DNA from 4 places in the Pantoea sp. B65 genome. Region 2 is predicted to be linked to each of the others. Evidence: riboswitches for the same ligand, from Rfam matches in the RefSeq annotation. Region 2 holds a riboswitch; each other region holds the start of a gene.
What was found. Region 2 has a riboswitch for thiamine pyrophosphate ahead of thiC (phosphomethylpyrimidine synthase ThiC). Riboswitches for the same ligand answer to the same signal wherever they lie in the genome.
Positions count from the first base shown of each region.

Region 1: another riboswitch for thiamine pyrophosphate. It lies ahead of thiM (hydroxyethylthiazole kinase); the one in region 2 lies ahead of thiC (phosphomethylpyrimidine synthase ThiC).
Region 3: another riboswitch for thiamine pyrophosphate. It lies ahead of JWF83_RS21755 (TenA family protein); the one in region 2 lies ahead of thiC (phosphomethylpyrimidine synthase ThiC).
Region 4: another riboswitch for thiamine pyrophosphate. It lies ahead of thiB (thiamine ABC transporter substrate binding subunit); the one in region 2 lies ahead of thiC (phosphomethylpyrimidine synthase ThiC).

Region 1 covers NZ_JAHXPU010000039.1:171,286-176,176, forward strand. The annotation lists gene hybA (hydrogenase 2 operon protein HybA) at 1-8, opposite strand, end outside; gene hybO (hydrogenase 2 small subunit) at 12-1,145, opposite strand; TPP riboswitch at 1,788-1,890, shown strand; gene thiM (hydroxyethylthiazole kinase) at 1,925-2,719, shown strand; gene thiD (bifunctional hydroxymethylpyrimidine kinase/phosphomethylpyrimidine kinase) at 2,716-3,516, shown strand; gene fbaB (class I fructose-bisphosphate aldolase) at 3,686-4,738, shown strand.
Region 2 covers NZ_JAHXPU010000038.1:7,032-11,922, forward strand. The annotation lists gene hemE (uroporphyrinogen decarboxylase) at 1-131, opposite strand, end outside; gene nudC (NAD(+) diphosphatase) at 237-1,010, opposite strand; gene rsd (sigma D regulator) at 1,228-1,734, shown strand; TPP riboswitch at 1,854-1,954, shown strand; gene thiC (phosphomethylpyrimidine synthase ThiC) at 2,047-3,990, shown strand; gene thiE (thiamine phosphate synthase) at 3,987-4,631, shown strand; gene JWF83_RS18280 (HesA/MoeB/ThiF family protein) at 4,621-4,891, shown strand, end outside.
Region 3 covers NZ_JAHXPU010000042.1:84,108-88,998, reverse strand. The annotation lists gene JWF83_RS21765 (dihydroxyacetone kinase subunit DhaK) at 1-550, shown strand, start outside; gene dhaL (dihydroxyacetone kinase subunit DhaL) at 553-1,206, shown strand; TPP riboswitch at 1,818-1,920, shown strand; gene JWF83_RS21755 (TenA family protein) at 2,037-2,717, shown strand; gene JWF83_RS21750 (ABC transporter ATP-binding protein) at 2,714-3,451, shown strand; gene JWF83_RS21745 (ABC transporter permease) at 3,448-4,179, shown strand; gene JWF83_RS21740 (ABC transporter substrate-binding protein) at 4,206-4,891, shown strand, end outside.
Region 4 covers NZ_JAHXPU010000023.1:203,901-208,791, forward strand. The annotation lists partial or broken gene thiP (thiamine/thiamine pyrophosphate ABC transporter permease) at 1-570, opposite strand, end outside; gene thiB (thiamine ABC transporter substrate binding subunit) at 546-1,532, opposite strand; TPP riboswitch at 1,580-1,687, opposite strand; gene sgrR (HTH-type transcriptional regulator SgrR) at 1,843-3,504, opposite strand; gene JWF83_RS10965 (sugar efflux transporter) at 3,767-4,891, shown strand, end outside.

The DNA.
Region 1 (4,891 bases), on a different contig from region 2:
CTGTTCACGGCTTAATCCTCCCGGGATGCGCTGTCGGCATCCTGCCGTCCCTGTTTTTGCTGACGGCCCAATTCCCGCACCGCCATCAGGCTGACGCCGCCGACCACGCCCAGTACGCCGCCAATTAACCCAACCGCAGTGGCGGAAACCTGGCCGCCCTCGCGGGCATGCACGGCGGGTTTTTCTGTGCGTGGGGTAGGGTTTGCCACATTCGCCAGCTGTGAGATACCTTTTTTGAAGCCCACGCCCTGCTCGTTGCAGCCATAGCAGGGATGCCCGATGCCGACCGGCCAGATACCGCCGCCGATGTCGCAAAACTGGAGCGTCGGACAGTTGCCATAGGTTTCCGGCCCCTTGCATCCCAGATGATAGAGACACCAGCCCTGACGATGGCCTTCATCGCCAAATTCTTTGGCAAAACGGCCAGCGTCGAAATGTGGACGGCGTTCGCAGTTTTCGTGAATCAAACGGCCATAGGCAAAGGTAGGGCGTCCCAGCGCATCCAGTGTTGGTGGTCGCTGCCAGGCAATAATATGGGCGACAGTGGCCAGAAAGTTGTGCGGGTTCGGCGGACAGCCGGGAATATTGATCACTTTTTTTCCCGGTAATGCTTCCTGCAGACTTACTGCGCCCGTCGGGTTGCTGCCTGCGGCCGCGACGCCGCCCCAGGAAGAGCAGGAACCGATGGCGATAATCACCGCCGCGTGTTCCGCCACTTCACGAATATGCTCGACAATCGGTTTGCCGGCTATCATGCAGTACACGCCGCCATCTTTGAGCGGAATAGATCCATCCACCACCAGGATATATTTCCCCTGGTATTGCCTTATCGCCCGGTGTTTGTTTTCTTCCGCCTGTTCGCCAAATGCTGCTGACAGCACTTCGTGATACTCAAGCGAAATGGTATTCAACAACAGGTTTTCAATCGTCGGGTGGGTTGCGCGCAACAACGACTCGGTACAGCCGGTGCACTCCTGCGCGCCAATCCACACTACCGGCGGGCGCTGTGGCGAACTGATGGCGCTGGCGAGCTCGGCGGCTGCGCTGTTCGCCAGCCCCATTGATGCGGCAAGTGCGGCACATAGCTTCATAAAATCACGGCGATTAATGCCATGATGGGAAAGGATGGTATTTTCCCCAGTCATTTTTATTATTCTCCCATATCCGGAGTCAGTCTTGCCAAATTGAACGTGAAGAGCAGCAGGATGACTACCGGACGCCCTCAGAGCGCTTACGACAGTAAGTGACTGGAGGAGATTAACGTAGCCAATCCACCTGCAACCTGAACGATGACTGATACGACAAGGAATAAAGAGTGGATATAGTAGGGAGGAAATTAATTTAACAAGCTTGATCTTTATCAAATATTGGCGGAACAGGCTGGTTATTTTAGTTTTATTACTACCGATGTAATAAATGTGATGATTTATGCATATTTTTTTATTTTCTCAATATTTACTATTGAAATGAGAGTCGCTCTCAATAACTATTTATTCTCGCGCATTTGCCAGCCGTTGAGGGTCTGTTAATAATTGATATATGAAAAATATAATTTTAATCTATTGATAATTATGAATATTTAAATTAACCCTGATGGCGTTTTAATGTTAATTATCACAACGATTAATAAGAATCAATGCATGGCGTTCGAAGAAATATTTTGAATTATTTACCTGGCGCGATAGCAACAACGAAATTAGGCACAACTTCCTCGCGTAATCGAACCGACGCCAGGGTCAGGCTAACGCTTGCGTAAATCTGGTCGCTTCCTTATGCTGGCGGAGTAAGAACTTGACTCGGGGTGCCGTTTCTTTTCACCGAACCGGCTGAGATACACCCGTTGAACCTGAACTGGATAATGCCAGCGGAGGGAAGTCAGATGCCTGAGCGCATCGCCTTCTTGATCGCCGGTTGGGAGTTGTATATGAATTATCAACCTGACCCGGTTTCTGGCGCCATTGTCGCCGAATCCCTCGCTCTGTTTCGTCAGCATGCGCCGCTGGTGCACTGTATGACCAACGATGTGGTGCAAACCTTTACTGCTAACGTGCTACTGGCGCTTGGCGCGTCGCCTGCGATGGTGATCGATGCTGAGGAAGCGGCGCAGTTTAGCGCTATCGCCGATGCGTTGTTAATCAATGTCGGTACGCTAACCCGCGATCGCGCCAGCGCGATGCGCGCGGCAATTGACGCCGCTGTGCAGGCGCAGAAACCCTGGACGCTGGATCCGGTCGCCGTCGGCGGCCTGCGCTTTCGTAGCGAATTTTGTCAGGCGCTGCTGCTGCAGCGTCCGCGTGCCATTCGCGCTAATGCTTCAGAAATTCTGGCGCTGGCGCAGCAGGTCGGCCAGGGGCGCGGCGTCGATAGCTTACACGATTCCGCTGCGGCGCTGAGCGCGGCGCAACAGCTGGCGCGCAGCAGCGGTGCGGTCGTCGCGGTAACCGGAGTGGTCGACTATGTCACCGACGGTGAGCGTACGCTGGCGGTGCCCGGCGGTTCGGCGCTGATGACGCGGGTGGTGGGAACCGGCTGTGCGCTTTCGGCGGTGGTGGCGGCTTTTGCCGCGCTGCCTGGCGATAGCCTGCAGCATATCGCCAGTGCCTGCCGGGTGATCTCCTGCGCCGGTGAACGCGCGACCGCCACGGCCAGCGGGCCGGGGAGTTTTATTCCTGCCTTCCTCGACGCCCTCTGGCAACTGGATGCGGAGGCGCTGCAATGAAACGAATTAATGCTTTAACCATCGCCGGCACCGACCCCAGCGGTGGCGCCGGTATTCAGGCTGATTTAAAGGCGTTTTCCGCGCTGGGCGCCTATGGCGCCAGCGTGATCACCGCACTGGTGGCGCAGAATACCCGTGGCGTGCAGTCGCTGTACCGTATCGACGCGGAGTTCGTCGCGGCACAGCTCGACTCGGTACTGTCGGATGTGCGTATCGATAGCGCCAAAATCGGTATGCTGGCGGATAGCGATATTGTGGAAGTCGTCGCCGGGCGTTTACGCCAGGCGGCGCTGCCATGGCTGGTGCTCGATACGGTGATGCTGGCTAAAAGTGGCGATCCTCTGCTATCAGTGATGGCGATTGAAACCTTGCGCCAGCGCCTGCTGCCTCTGGCATCGCTGATCACCCCTAATTTACCGGAAGCGGCGGCGCTGCTGGATTGCCCGCCGGCGCGCAATGAACGGGAGATGTGCGCGCAGGGGCGCGCGTTGTTAGATCTGGGCTGCCAGGCGGTACTGATTAAGGGCGGTCATCTGTCTGAGCAGGAGAGCCCGGACTGGCTGTTTACCCGCCAGTATGAGCAGCGCTTTAGCGCCCCGCGCGTGCCGACCCGCCATACCCATGGCACCGGGTGCAGCCTGTCGGCAGCGCTGGCGGCACTGCGCCCGCGCCATGATAGCTGGTCCGCCACGGTGGATGAGGCTAAGCAGTGGCTGCAGGGGGCGCTGGAACATGCGGATTCGCTGGAGGTGGGGCAGGGGATTGGCCCGGTGCACCATTTTTATCGCTGGTGGTAGGCAGTACTGCCTGCATGAGATTTTTTTGCTGCGGATCGTTCTGAAAAATGGTGTCAGCAATTTGCGTTAAGGGGGCGATTGGGTCCAGGCTGTGGTAGGTCGGCGCAGGCCGGCGGTCGGGCTGAAGGCTGAAGCTGTTTGGCCCATCACTCATTTTCCAGGAGCTAACATGACGGACATCGTACAGTTATTGGGCAAAGAAGCTGACCACCTTCTGCAACATCGCTGCATGACCATTCCAGCGGAAAGCCTGTATTTGCCAGGCGCGGATTTTGTTGATCGGGTAATGATCGATAACAATCGTTCTCCTGTGGTACTACGCAATATGCAGACCCTGTATAACACCGGCCGTCTGGCGGGCAGCGGTTATCTGTCGATTCTGCCGGTGGATCAGGGGGTGGAGCACTCGGCTGCGGCGTCATTTGCCGCCAACCCGCTCTATTTTGATCCGAAGAATATCGTCGAGCTGGCGATTGAAGCGGGCTGTAACTGTGTGGCTTCAACCTATGGCGTGCTGGCATCGGTGTCCCGGCGTTATGCGCACCGCATTCCGTTTATGGTGAAACTGAACCATAACGAGACCCTCAGTTATCCGACCCAGTACGATCAGACGCTGTATGCCAGCGTCGAACAGGCATTTAACCTCGGTGCGGTAGCGGTCGGCGCCACGATTTACTACGGTTCCGAACAGTCGCGCCGTCAGATTGAAGAGATTTCCGCCGCCTTCGAACGCGCCCATGAGCTGGGAATGGTGACGGTACTCTGGGCCTATCTGCGTAATAACGCCTTTAAAAAAGACGGTACCGATTATCATGCCAGCGCCGATCTGACCGGCCAGGCAAACCATCTGGCGGCCACCATTGGCGCTGATATCGTTAAGCAGAAAATGGCCGAAAATAATGGCGGCTATCAGGCAGTGAAATTCGGTTATACCGATGAGCGCGTCTACAGCAAACTGACCAGTGAAAACCCGATTGATCTGGTGCGCTATCAGCTGGCCAACTGCTATATGGGGCGTGCCGGTTTGATTAACTCCGGCGGGGCTGCTGCCGGCGATACCGATATTGCCGAATCAGTACGTACCGCGGTGATCAATAAACGTGCTGGTGGTATGGGGCTGATTCTCGGGCGTAAGGCGTTTAAGAAATCGATGAAAGAGGGCGTCGCGCTGATTAATTCCGTGCAGGATGTGTATCTGTCGAAAGACGTTACCATCGCCTGAATTTCAGCTGTTCCCCCCCGTAGGGGCGGCATTAATGCCGCCCGTGCCAATGGTTTGCAGCGGCGTGATGACGGCATTAATGCCGCCCGTGCCAATGGTTTGCAGCGGCGTGATGACGGCATTTATGCCGCCCGTGCCAATGGTTTGCAGCGA
Region 2 (4,891 bases):
CCGGCTTGTGCACGGGTGGCTTTATACTCTGGCAAATAACGTCCCGCCTGGCGCATCATCCATACCGGGGTAATATCCACCGGCTGCCGCAGCAGGGCGCGTAAGTAACGATCGTTCTTCAGTTCACTCATCTTCAGACTCTCTCAAAAACAGGCACGCAGTATATACCGCGCGAGGTGCAGGAGCCATTAGTGGCTCCCCGACGGAATGCACCGGGCGACAGGTATAGCCGCCAATTATTCCGCTGCGGCGCGGCACAGGGCTACGGTATCTTCAATCAGACGGCGGGCAACGGTGCCAGGCGGCGGCAACAGCGGCAGGTTATCGTAGCGATACCAGCCGGCGTCGAGCAGCTCTTTGCCATCGTGCTGCAATATCCCCTCATCGTACTCAGCCATAAAGGCCATCATCAGTGAGTGGGGAAATGGCCAGGGCTGTGAAGTGACATAGCGAACGTTCCTGACCTTCACATTGCTCTCTTCCATCACTTCACGCGCCACGGCCTGTTCAAGCGTTTCGCCCACTTCAACAAACCCGGCCAGTACGGTATAGATGCTGTTGCGATGGCGCGCGTGCTGCGCCAGCAGAATCTCCTGGCCACGGCGGATCGCAACAATAATGCAGGGTGCAATTTGCGGATAATAGCGCTGGCGACAGTGACCGCAGAGACAGGCCGTTTCGCTTTTACTGTGATGCATTTCATGACCACAATAGCCGCACCAGCGATGGGAGCGATAAAACTCAGCCAGCTGGACGCCACGTCCGGCAAGCTGAAACAGACCGGCATCCTGATCGATAATCTGGCGCACCGATCCCATATTTTCGTTGCGGTTCTCGCGGATCAACCACACCTTTTCACCCAGCCACTCGCCAATTACCGATCCCTGCGATCCAGCCAGCCCCAATTCTGCGGCATTACCATGCGGCAGATCACCTTGCGGCAACCAAAGTTTCTGTTCATGGCTGACAACCCACCAACCAACGTCTACGCTTGAAATCTCATGTTCCATAAAAATTATTATCCTTTGCTTTAACAGTCTCACTGTAGTACTGCTGTTAAGTATTCGGAAAGTTGCGCTAAGACTATAATACCCAAAGTAGTTGGAGTTGCAGCAAGGTAGCAAGAGAATGAATCCCGATATGCTGAGATTCGTCAGTGATGCGGGTCAATCAACACGGCTAACACAGCTACAACTACACCGGGCATTAACCCACACGGAGTCGATCATGCTTAACCAGTTAGATATTCTGGCCGCACGCGTCGGTGGCAGCAATGAACTGGTGGATCTCTGGTTAAACGCACGCAGGCAATTGCTGGCAGCGTATTATCAGCTGGTAGGTATTAAGCCTAACAAAGATTCACTCACCGTACTTGATGACAAGGCTCTGGATAACTTTTGTCAGAAACTGGTGGATTATCTTTCTACCGGTCATTTCAGTATGTATGAACGCATTATCGCTGGTCTGCCGGGCGACAGCCCGTCACTTGCCGCTTCCCAGATCTACCCGGCGCTGCAGGCCAATACCGAACAGATAATGAATTATTACGACACGCATCTGGAAACGGCGATTGATGATGATAACTATCTGCTGTTCCAGCAGGCATTATCTGGCGTAGGCGAGGCGCTGGAAACGCGCTTTACCCTCGAAGATCGGCTGATTCAGCTCGCTTACGACGACCAGGCGCGCGCCCTGCCCGTCGCCAACGACCATAATCTGGTGCGCCCGGCGTAGCGGTTATCCGCAGGTAAACCCCTTGTAGTTTACGAAACACCCCTCTATGCTGAAGGGGTAATTTTGGGCTCGGTGGTGATCGGGGCGGAAAACATCCCGCGCCGATAAACCGGCCCAAATTCTTCTTGTCGGAGTGCCCTTCGGGGCTGAGACCGTTAATTCGGGATCCGCGGAACCTGATCAGGTTAGTACCTGCGAAGGGAACAAGAGTAAACAATCTGTTTCGGTGTTTGCCGATCCGTCGTCACACCGTCTGTTACTCCCGCCGAACTCCGGACAAGCCATTTTCCCTATGTAATCAGGATATGAGCTATGTCTACCGTTGAAAAAAAATTCAGTCGCCGTGCGCAGCGCGCTCAGGCTCAGCAGTTTATCGATTCGCTGCAGGGTAGTGCTTTTCCCAACTCAAAACGTATTTATCTGAGCGGTTCACGCGCCGATATTCGTGTGCCAATGCGCGAAATCCAGCTTAGTCCGACCATGGTCGGCGGCAGCAGAGACAATGCGCAATTTGAGGATAACCAACCAATACCGGTGTATGACACCGCCGGCCCGTATGGCGATCCTGACGCGCTGATTGATGTGCATACCGGCCTGCCAAAGCTGCGCGCAGGCTGGATTGCCGAACGGGGAGATAGCGAAGAGATTAACCAGCTCAGCTCCGCCTGGAGCCGGCAACGGCTGGCTGATGAAGGTCTGGACCCTCTGCGTTTTGCTCATCTGCCACGGCCACAACGGGCGCTGGCTGGCCGCTGCGTGACGCAACTGCACTATGCGCGTCTTGGCGTGATTACGCCGGAGATGGAATTTATCGCCCTGCGGGAAAATATGGGGCGTGAACGCATCCGTGGCGCCGTTCTGCTGCAACAGCATGCGGGCAACAGCTTTGGCGCTAACCTGCCGGAGAATATCACCGCCGAATTCGTCCGTCAGGAAGTCGCCGCCGGTCGCGCCATTATCCCGGCCAATATTAACCATCCCGAAGCGGAACCGATGATTATCGGCCGTAACTTCCTGGTGAAGGTCAATGCCAATATCGGCAACTCGGCAGTTACCTCCTCGATTGAAGAAGAAGTAGAGAAGCTGGTGTGGTCAACGCGCTGGGGCGCCGATACGGTAATGGATCTGTCGACCGGCCGTTATATCCACGAAACCCGCGAATGGATCCTGCGCAACAGCCCGGTTCCCATCGGCACCGTGCCGATTTATCAGGCGCTGGAAAAGGTACATGGCGTCGCCGAAGACCTTAACTGGGCGATTTTCCGCGATACTCTGCTGGAACAGGCGGAGCAGGGGGTGGATTACTTTACTATCCACGCCGGAGTGCTGCTGCGCTATGTGCCAATGACCGCCAGACGTCTGACCGGCATCGTGTCGCGCGGTGGTTCGATTATGGCGAAGTGGTGTTTATCGCATCATAAAGAGAGTTTTCTCTATCAGCATTTCCGCGAGATTTGCCAGATTTGCGCGGCTTATGATGTCTCACTGTCACTGGGTGATGGCCTGCGTCCCGGCTCAATTCAGGATGCCAACGACGAGGCGCAATTTGCCGAACTGCATACGCTGGGGGAACTGACTAAAATCGCCTGGGAATATGATGTGCAGGTGATGATCGAAGGTCCCGGCCATGTACCGATGCAGATGATCCGCCGCAATATGACCGAACAACTGGAACACTGTCATGAAGCGCCGTTCTATACCCTGGGCCCACTGACGACCGATATCGCGCCGGGCTACGACCATTTCACCTCCGGCATCGGCGCGGCGATGATTGGCTGGTTCGGCTGCGCCATGCTGTGCTATGTGACGCCGAAAGAGCATCTCGGTCTGCCAAATAAAGAAGACGTCAAACAGGGTTTAATTACCTACAAAATCGCCGCCCATGCCGCCGACCTGGCGAAAGGTCATCCGGGGGCGCAGATCCGCGACAATGCCATGTCCAAAGCACGTTTCGAATTCCGCTGGGAAGATCAGTTTAACCTGGCGCTGGATCCGCATACCGCCCGCGCCTATCACGATGAAACGCTGCCACAAGAGTCCGGCAAGGTCGCCCACTTCTGTTCAATGTGCGGGCCGAAATTCTGCTCAATGAAGATTACCCAGGAAGTGCGCGAATACGCCGCGCAACAGCAGGCGCAGCAGGTTGATGCGCAGCCGATTGAAATTGGCATGGCGCAGATGGCGGATGCCTTCCGCAGTCGCGGTGGTGAACTTTATCACCCGGCCGATGCCCTGAACCCGGAGGAATCCGCATGAGTAACGTTTTCCCTGCCACCGCCAAAAAACTCGGCCTGTATCCGGTAGTCGATAGCGTGGAGTGGATCGCCCGCTTGCTGGATGCTGGCGTACGTACCATTCAGCTGCGCATCAAAGATCAGCCAGAGGAGGCGGTCGACGCCACCATCGCCGCAGCCATCGCGCTGGGTAAACGCTACCGCGCACGCCTGTTTATCAATGACTACTGGCGGCTGGCGATAAAACACCATGCCTATGGCGTGCATCTTGGTCAGCAAGACCTTGATGTGGCTGACTTAAATGCCATCCGTCACGCTGGCTTACGCCTCGGACTGTCGACCCATGATGATCAGGAGCTGGATCGGGCGCTGGCGCTACACCCCTCTTATATCGCCCTCGGCCATATTTTCCCGACGCAAACCAAACAGATGCCTTCGGATCCGCAAGGGCTGGTCGAACTGAAGCGCCATCTTGCACGCCTTGGCGATATCTCCACTGTGGCGATTGGCGGCATCAGTATTGAGCGGGCGCCGGAGGTGCTGGCCTGCGGCGTCGGCAGCATTGCGGTCGTCAGCGCCATTACGCAGGCGGCGGACTGGCGTCAGGCCACGCAAACCCTGCTGGCGCTGGCTGAACCAACAGGAGCGGAACATGTTCAGTGACGGTGATTTTTTACGCTACAGTCGCCAGTTGCTGCTGGAAGAGTTCGGCATCGATGCCCAGGAGAAACTGCAACGCGCCAGCGTGCTGATTGTCGGGCTGGGCGGACTTGGCTCGCCCGCCGCGCTCTATCTGGCTGCCGCCGGGGTCGGTAAGTTATTACTGGCCGACGATGATAAGTTACATATCAGTAACTTACAGCGGCAGATTCTGTTTCGCAGCAGTGAAACCGGTCAGCCGAAAGCACAGCTGGCGCAGCAAC
Region 3 (4,891 bases), on a different contig from region 2:
CGGGGTGGCCGGCGATATGATGGTGCTGAAAATTGCCGGCGCCGCCGCTCGTCAGGGCCAGGAGCTGGATGAAATCTGCCGACTGGCGACAAAAGCCAATCAGCACACCCGCACCATCGGCGTGGCGCTATCTCCTTGTTCATTACCGCAAACCGGGGAGTTTAATTTCGACATCGCAGATGATGAATTTGAACTGGGCATCGGCATTCACGGTGAGCCCGGCATTTGCCGCCAGAAAATGGTCCCCGCCGATCAACTGGTGACCGAGTTGGTGGAGAGTCTCTGCCTGGATCTGACGCTGCTGGCCGGTGATGAAATTTGCCTGCTGGTGAATAATCTCGGCTCAGCAACCATGAGCGAACTGCTGGTCGCCACCCGTAAAGTTCATCAGTTGCTGGCGCAGCGTACTATCCGCGTTCACGATACGCTGGTCGGTAGCTATTGCACCTCGCAAGAAATGTCCGGCTACTCGATTACCTTTTTCCTGCTGGATGATGAGCTAAAATCACTCTATGACGCCCCCTGCAATAGTTTTGCGTGGAGAAAATAAGCATGAATGCCGCTGAACTCTCCTCTCTGTTGCGGTTCGTCGCCAGTAATATGATCGCCAGCGAAGCGCAACTTACCCGGTTGGATATGGCGGTGGGTGATGGCGATCATGGCACTGGCATGCAGCGTGGTTTTACCGCCGTGGACAAATTGCTGGCGCAGCAGGATCCCGGCGACGATATTGGCCTGCTGTTGACCCGCGTCGGCAGCGAACTGATGTCCAGTATGGGCGGCGCATCCGGGGCCATTTTCGGCACCCTGTTCCGCGCTGGCGGTAAAAGTCTGAGCGGCGAAACCGTTCTGACCTCCGCCCTGCTGGCGCGGTTTCTTCGTGACGGGCTGGATGCGGTCTGCAAACGCGGTGGCGCCAGGCCCGGTGATAAAACCATGGTCGATGCACTGGCCGCGGCGGTCAGTGTTGCGCAACCGCTGGAATCCGCACCGTTAGGCGACGCGTTAAACAAAATAGCCGAGGCTGCCAACCGTGGCAGTGAAGAGACCAGACAAATGGTGGCGGCATTTGGTCGTGCAAAATCGCTCGGCGAACGCGCCATCGGCCATCCCGACCCCGGCGCCGTCTCTATGGCGCTGATCCTCAGGTTTATGGCGCAAGGCTGTCAATCCTCACGTGTTGATGCACAAGCGAAGGGGGAGTGAAGGAACGTCCCGCCCTTAAATGCCATCGGTTTACGACCGGGTAGATGGAACAGAATACCGGGAACCAGACAGAGCCATATGCCTTTTTCCAGAATCTCGGCTCGCCGTCCCATCGTGGGTACCAGACTATTGAGTATTTCAGCCTGTTCATCTAATCCCAGAGCAAAGTAAGGCATTTTCTCCTGTTCAGGCTCAGGCACACTCATTTCGCTGATACCCCATCAGTGCATCAGCCATCCAGCCAGCGGCAGTTTGCGTGATGTCACATGCCGTAACTGCCCCTTCCGTCTCCGCTATTGTTCTGACTATCACCTCAGGAGTCGGCGCACGCCTGACGCCAAATCGACTAACCTGCGCAGCCGTTCGATATCTCCGCGCTGAGCCAGGCGCATCAGTGTCTAATCGACAGATGCACGCGTCCCAAAAACAGAGGGATGAAAAGGGCTTATTAGCAGGGTGAGCAGCGATGCGCTCGCGGATTGCTTGTGCAGCAGTCATCGCGATCTCCATTTGTTAGATAGATTTACAATTAATCTAACAACTGGCAAAGAGTGCAGCGCACAGTCATCTGAGCAGAGTGATTGAAATCAAAAAATGAATACCGTATAAATATCTGCTCCGAGGGGTGTCCTGTAACGGGCTGAGATGGCGTAAGCCGAACCCTTTGAACCTGATCTGGGTCATGCCAGCGAAGGGACGGGTTGGTAGTCTGCACTTGCCATTCACACCTTATCGCGCCCGGATCTCCACTCACTTACTGGAGGTCCCATGTTTACCACCACCATTCTTTATCGCCCGGCCCGCCTGTCTGTGCTTCAGGGGGTAAGCTTATGAGCGACATCCATTTTGACCATGGTCTGTACGGGCAGTTGCGGCGTCAGGCTGGTGCTGACTGGCACGCCTTTATCGATCACGCCTTTGTCCGCCAGCTGGGCAGTGGCACGCTGCCGCAAAGCGCTTTCCGCCGCTACCTGACCCAGGACTATCTGTTCCTGATCCATTTCGCCCGCGCTTACGCCCTGCTGGTATACAAAATGCGCACCCTGCCAGAGATCCGCGCCGCTGCCGCCTCACTCGGCGCCATCGTGGCGGAACTGCCATTGCATGTGGGCTACTGCGCCAGCTGGGGGCTGACTGAAGCGCAGATGGCCAGCGAGCCGGAAGCGATGGAAACCATCAACTATACGCGCTATGTGCTGGATATCGGCCACGCTGGTGATGCCCTCGATCTGCTGGCGGCGCTGCTGCCCTGCGTGGCGGGCTATGCCGAAATTGGCCTGCGCCTGCGCAACCAGCCAACGACGGTGATCGCCGGTAACCCTTATGCAGCGTGGATCAATAACTATGGCGACGCGCACTATCTGCACGGGGTGCAGGCAGCGCTTGACCTGCTGGAGCGTGTCGGTGAGCAACGCGGTGCAAGCAGCCGCTTTAACGCGCTGTCGGAGATTTTCACCACTGCCGCACGTCTTGAAGCCGCTTTCTGGCAGATGGGGTTAAATGCCCAATGACCCACGCCTCTCCTCCCGGCATTCAGGTGCGCGATTTAACCCTGCATTTTGGGCAGCAGCTAATTTTTGAGCGGCTTAATTTCACCCTCGACGGCGGCAGTTTTGTTGCCCTGTTAGGCGCCAGTGGCGTCGGCAAAACCAGCTTGCTGAAGATTATTGCCGGTCTGGCGCCGCCAACCGCTGGCGCCGTCAGCGGCAGCGATGGCCTGCCGCTGACGGGGCGTATCGCCTGGATGGGGCAGAATGATCTGCTGTATCCATGGCTGAATGTAATAGAAAACATTACTCTCGGCCCGCGTCTGCGCGGGGAAAAGGGGGATCGCGCGTGGGCGGAACATCTGCTGGAGCGGGTCGGCCTGGGCGGCAAAGGCCAGCTGCGGCCGGCCGCTCTGTCTGGCGGTATGCGTCAGCGCGCGGCTATCGCTCGCACCCTGTATGAACGCCAGCCGATAGTGCTGATGGATGAGCCGTTCTCCGCCCTTGATACCATCACCCGCACCATGATCCAGGCGCTGGCGACAGAGCTGCTGGCCCGGCATACCGTGTTGCTGATTACGCACGATCCGCTGGAAGCCTGTCGCCTGAGCCATCGCCTGCTGGTGCTGTCCGGCCAGCCGGCAACGATTACCGATACGCTGACCATTGCCGGCCAGCCTCCACGCGCGCCAGACGATCCTCAACTGCTGCACAGCCAGGCTGAACTCTTGCAGCGGCTGGTAAGGGCGGCGCAATGAAGGGGCTGACGCTGGCTGGCGGCTTTCTTCTGTTGTGGTGGTTAATCAGTCTGAGCGGGATCCCGGCTTTCCTGCTGCCTTCCCCGCCAGCAGTAGCGAAGGCGCTGTGGAATGGACGAACTTTTCTTGCCTGGCACACGCTGATCACCGCCGCAGAGATGTTAATCGGGCTGGTCTCCGGGGTACTGCTCGGTGCGTTGCTGGCGCTGGCGATGATCTTTTCCCCCCGGCTGCAGCGCTGGCTGATGCCGCTGGTGGTCACCAGCCAGGCGATACCGGTATTTGCGCTGGCGCCATTGCTGGTGCTGTGGTTCGGCTTTGGCATCAGCGCCAAGATCGCAATGGCGGTACTGGTGATCTTTTTCCCGGTCGCATCCAGCTTCTTCGACGGACTGCGTCAGGTGAGTAACGATTATCTCGATCTGGCGCGCACCATGGGCGCTTCCCGCTGGGCGCAGCTACGTCATGTCAGGCTAATGGCGGCATTACCGGCATTTGGCTCCGGGTTGCGCATGGCTGCGGCCGTCGCGCCGATTGGCGCGATTATCGGTGAATGGGTCGGCTCGGCGGAAGGGCTGGGGTATCTGATGCTCAACGCCAATGCACGTATGCAAACCGACCTCTGTTTTGCCGCGCTATTTATCCTGGTGCTGATGACATTGTTGTTGTGGAAAACGGTCGATGCGCTGGTGCGCCGGCTGGTTAACTGGGCGCCTGAAAACGGCTGACAATGGTAAAACTTTAAGGTTATCGCATGAAAAAATCCTTATCCGCACTGCTGCTCGGCGCTGTTCTGACTGCTCACGCCAGCGCTGCGGAAAAAATCACCCTGGTACTCGACTGGTATATCAATCCGGATCACGCGCCAATCATGGTGGCCGAACAGATCGGCGCCTTTAAAGCCGAAGGTCTGGAGGTCAATATTGTGCCGCCTTCCGATCCGGCGCTGCCGCCACGCCTTGTCGCCGCTGGCCAGGCAGATCTGGCGATCACCTATCAGCCGCAACTGCACTTTTTTGCCGATCAGGGCTTACCGTTAATGCGCGTTGGCACCCTGATAAACACGCCGCTGAATACGGTGATGGCGCTGGATAACAACATCGCTTCGCCAGCCGATCTGCGGGGTAAAAAAGTCGGTTTTTCCGTTAGCGGCATCGAGCAGGCGACCCTTGGGACGATGCTGCAGCATGAAAAGCGCAGCCTGCAGGACGTCAGGATGATTAATGTGAATTTTCAGCTGACCAGCGCGTTGCTGGCAGGACAGGTGGATGCGATTATTGGTGGCTATCGCAATATCGAAGCGGTTGAGCTGGAGCTGCAGGGTAAAAAACCGGTAGTGTTTAATGTTGAGGATTATGGCGTACCGGCCTACGATGAACTGATTATCGTCGCCAATAAGGATCAGGTTAACCAGCCGAAAATTAAAAAGTTCCTCGCGGC
Region 4 (4,891 bases), on a different contig from region 2:
TGGCCACTCCACCAGACGAAACTGATGCCAGCCACGCATACCCAACTGCGCCGCCAGCTGACGCTGCTCGGCAGGAATATTTTCCAGCGTCTGCAATAGCAGGCGGGTGGCCAGCGGCAGATTAAAAAATACATGGGCCAGCAGAATGCCCTGCAGGCCATAAGGGGAGAAGCGGTAATCAATACCGATTAGCTGACACAGATGCGCCAGCCAGCCTTCGCGGCCATAGACGCTCAGGATGCCAAACACCGCCACCAGTACCGGCAGCACCAGCGTCATGGCGCACAGGCGCAGCAGCGCATGGCGTCCGGGAAAACGCCGCCGGTAAAGCGCGCGCGCCAGCGGTATTGCCGGCATCACCGACAGCAGCGCGGATAGCAGCGCCTGCCAGAAGGAGAAACCCAGTACGTGCCACAGATAGCGATCGTGCCAGATAACGCGCCAGTCGGTTTCCGGCGCGTTAAACCACAAAGCGCCAAGCGCCAGTAGCGCCACGGCGACCAGCAGTATCGCTGCCAGGCCGCCGGGGATCATCCAGCCAGCAATTAGCGGCTGACGGCGCGTTGCCATTCACTGATCCACTGGCTACGTTTATCGGCGACTTGCTGCGAGCTGAACTCCAGCGCGGTTTTTGGCACGCTGAGAGTGCTAAAACCGTCCGGCAGTTTGCTGTCGATCACCGGATACATCCAGTTGCCGGTCGGGATGGTTTGCTGGAACGGCTGGCTGACGATAAATTTCATAAAGCGCTGCGCCAGTTCCGGCTGTTTGCTGCTGGCCAGCTGGCCAGCCACTTCGACCTGCAGATAGTGGCCTTCAGCGAAGTCGGCAGCGGCGTACTGATCTTTCTTCTCTTCAATCAGATGATAAGCCGGCGAGGTGGTGTAACTCAGTACCAGGTCGCCTTCGCCTTTCAGGAACAGGCCATAGGCTTCGCTCCAGCCTTTGGTGACGGTAACGGTTTTCTTCGCCAGCTTTTGCCAGGCCTGCGGCGCCTGATCGCCATACACTTTCTGCATCCACAGCAACAGGCCAAGGCCCGGCGTACTGGTGCGGGGATCCTCATAGATCACCTTCCAGTGTTGATCGCTGTCGACCAGTTCTTTCAGGCTTTTCGGCGGGTTTTTAACTTTGGTTTTGTCATAGACAAAGGCGAAGTAGCCGTAGTCGTAAGGTACAAAGGTGCTGTTATGCCAGCCGCCGGGAATTTTCAGCGCGCCGGTATCGACTTTGGCCGGGCTGAACAGACCGGTTTTTTCCGCCGCCTGCACCAGATTGTTATCGAGGCCGAGGATCACATCGGCTTTGCTGTTTTTGCCTTCCATGCGCAGGCGGTTCAGCAGTGAAACGCCATCTTCCAGAGCAACGAATTTCAGTTCGCAGTTGCAGTCGGCTTCAAACGCTTTTTTCACCGCCGGGCCGGGACCCCAGTCCGCTGAGAAGGAGTCATAGGTATAGACGGTCAGAACCGGTTTGGCGGCAAAAGCCGGTGTCGCCAGCAGTAACAGTAATGGCAGGGTTTTCTTTAACACTTTGCGCTCTCCTGAAGAGAAGTTTTATGAGTCGCAAAGGATCTGAGTGACGGGCAATCTCAAATCCCTACGCCGGTATTAACCGGATCAGGTTCGACGGGTCTGTCTCAGCGGAAATTTGACGGGAGCCATAAATGGCTCCCCTACCGTGTTGTAAATCATTGGGTGTCGAGGCGGCATTTATGCCGCCCGCGCCAAAGATTTTCCGTAGCCACAATGACGGCAGGTATGCCGCCTGCGCCACACAAGGTTTTTCCGCACCCCGTTGAGAACGGCCCATTCTAGTGATTTCTGCCCGGCAACAAAAGCGTCATGATTCCGGCGGCGCAAACCAGGCGGATTTAAAGTCGAACCAGCCGAGGGTATTCATGCGCACTCCACGCATACTGCGCTGGCCTTCCAGCAATAACCAGTGGTGGAACAGCGGGTGCAGACTGTAGCTGTCCACCAGTTGCTTACTCCACTCCGCCAGCGGCAGCTGCTGCTGACGCCAGCGTTGCGCATCACTTTCCCAGTCAATATTGACGCAGTGATGGAGCAGCGGAATTTCATACAGTAAGGAAAAGAGCGAAAACTCTAACGGCAGGGTGAAGTTGGCGCTACCCAGCCAGATATCGCTCTGCGCATCACCGCGATACCAGCTGTCATAGTCCACCTGTTGAGTGATCAGTTTGACGCCATATTCCGCCAGAATCGGCTCCAGCGCATTGGCGATCCCCTGATGCTCAATATGATCGCTGTACCAGGTGAGGGTTAAGGTTTCCAGCCCTTCCGGTTTACTGGCTGGCGTCATATCACGACGGTGATGCCAGCGCGGCAACAGCCCGTAAGCGGGAAACCAGTAGCGCTGGTAGCCGATACCGGAATGATTCAGCATCGCTATCGGGTTAAAGATATAGCTGATCCAGCGCCGCACCTGCTCATTGCGTCCCTGTTCGGAGCGCTGGTCAAACAGCAGAAAATAGCAGCCCTCCTCAAGGCGGCTCTCTTCCGACTTTTCATCCTGCTGGTTACCCTGCAGTTTGACGCCGGAATAGACCAGTTCATCAGTAATTTCCGGCAGAACCCAGATTGCCACCTCATCAATGAGCGCGCGATAACCGAAGTAGTCGTCAAATGCCTGAATTTTTAACTGTGACTGCTGATTGCGGACTACCGAGTAGGGTCCGGTGCCGATTGGCTGACGGCTAAAATCCGCCAGGGTCGGCCATTCGCGCGGCAGGATCATGGTGCTGACGCTACCTAACAGCCAGGGCAGCCAGTTATCCGGCTGGCTGAGATGAATATCGAGCGCCCAGGGGGGGGAAGATTCAATCACGCTCAGATGGCTGAAGAGCGGCTGGCTGGTAAGCCGCGTCAGGGTGGCGATCACATCTTCCATCTCCAGTTCGCGGCCATGATGAAAATGAATCGCCGGTCGCAGATAGAAGCGCCAGTGGGTCGCCGAGATCTGTTGCCAGTGGTGCGCAATATCGGGTTCCAGTTCCCCGTTTTCCTCATTTATGCGCGTCAGGCTGCTAAATATCTGTCTGGCGATATGGGTTTCTGAGCGTCGTAGCGGCGAACCGGGTAATAAATTCACCAGTGGACGATAGTAAAGTACGCGCAGAATATGCTTACCCTGGCGGAAGCTGCGGCCAAGATGCGAGGTAATCATCTGACGCACCTGGTTTTTATCCCCCACCAGTTGCACCAGCTGGTCGATGCGGTCCTGGTCCAGCAGATCTTCGGCGCGCTGCTGTTGCAGCGCCAGGCCGGTATACAGAAAGCTGAGTAGCGAGCGCTTGCCGCGTCCGGCCTCTGACTGCCACTCGAGCCAGCCCTCGGCCTGCATGGCGTTCAGCAGGTTACGCATATGACGGCGGGAACAGCTGAGCTGCAGCGCCAGTTCATTCAGTGTGGTTTCGTGTGACTGACCGTTACAACTTTGCCACAGGCGAATAAATTGCTGGCGCAGGCGGGGAGAGGACATAAAAGAGGAACTCCGCGGTGAAAGCTATCAGTTTTTCATTTCCTGTATTATGGCGATAATAGCGGCAGATGGAAGAGCGGGAGGCATCCGGATCGTTTAAAGATGTGCTCAACCATCCCTTTCTGAGTATGGTGCTTTTTTTTGACCTGCCAGCGACTTTATGTTGCTGGCTTTTTTCTTTTCGCTATGGTTACGTCTACGCTTCTTATTCGTTTTGTTGTTTTATTTGATGATCCCTATTTCATCCTGCAAGGATCAAGGCATGAAATCGCTGCTTACCCGCCGCCGTCGCATTAATCCGGTTTACCTCGCCTTTATGGTGGTCTCCTTTATGATTGGGGTCGCCGGCGCACTACAGGCGCCGACCCTGAGTCTGTTTTTATCCCGTGAAGTGGCCGTGCGCCCGTTCTGGGTCGGACTGTTTTATACCGTCAATGCGATTGCCGGTATCGCGGTGAGTTTGCTGCTGGCGAAGCGTTCCGACAACCGCGGCGACCGGCGTATGCTGATTCTGTTCTGCTGCGGGATGGCGTTACTTAATGCCGTACTGTTCGCCTTTAACCGTCACTACCTGACGCTGATTACGCTGGGGGTGTTTCTGTCGTCGCTGGCCAGCGTGGCGATGCCGCAGATCTTTGCTCTGGCGCGCGAGTATGCCGACAGTTCGGCGCGCGAAGTGGTGATGTTCAGTTCGGTGATGCGTGCGCAGCTGTCGCTGGCGTGGGTTATCGGGCCACCCCTCTCCTTTGCTCTGGCGCTGAATTATGGTTTCACCAGCATGTTTCTGGTGGCGGCGGCGCTGTTTGTGATCTGTCTGGCGCTGATCTGGTTTGCCCTGCCTTCGGTGCCGCGTGTGGAGCAGTCTTCTGAAGTGCTGCTGACGCAAATCAGCGCCTGGAAAAACAGTGATGTGCGTATGCTGTTTCTCGCTTCGATGATTATGTGGACCTGTAATACCATGTATATCATTGATATGCCGCTGTATATTAGCAGCGTGCTCGGGTTGCCGGATCGGCTGGCGGGGCTACTGATGGGGACTGCCGCCGGGCTGGAGATCCCGGCGATGCTGCTGGCCGGGCATTATGTTAAGCGCTTCGGCAAACGCAATATGATGCTGTTTGCCATTGCCTCAGGGGTGCTGTTTTATCTCGGGCTGGTACTGTTTCAGTCGCGTAGCGCATTAATGGCGATACAGATTTTTAATGCTATTTTTATCGGTATTATCGCCGGGATTGGCATGCTCTATTTTCAGGACCTGATGCCGGGGCGGCCAGGAGCCGCGACCACGCTGTTTACCAACAGTATTTCTACCGGGGTGATCCTTGCCGGGGTATTGCAGGGGGCATTATCAGAAACCTGGGGGCACTATTCGGTGTACTGGCTGGCG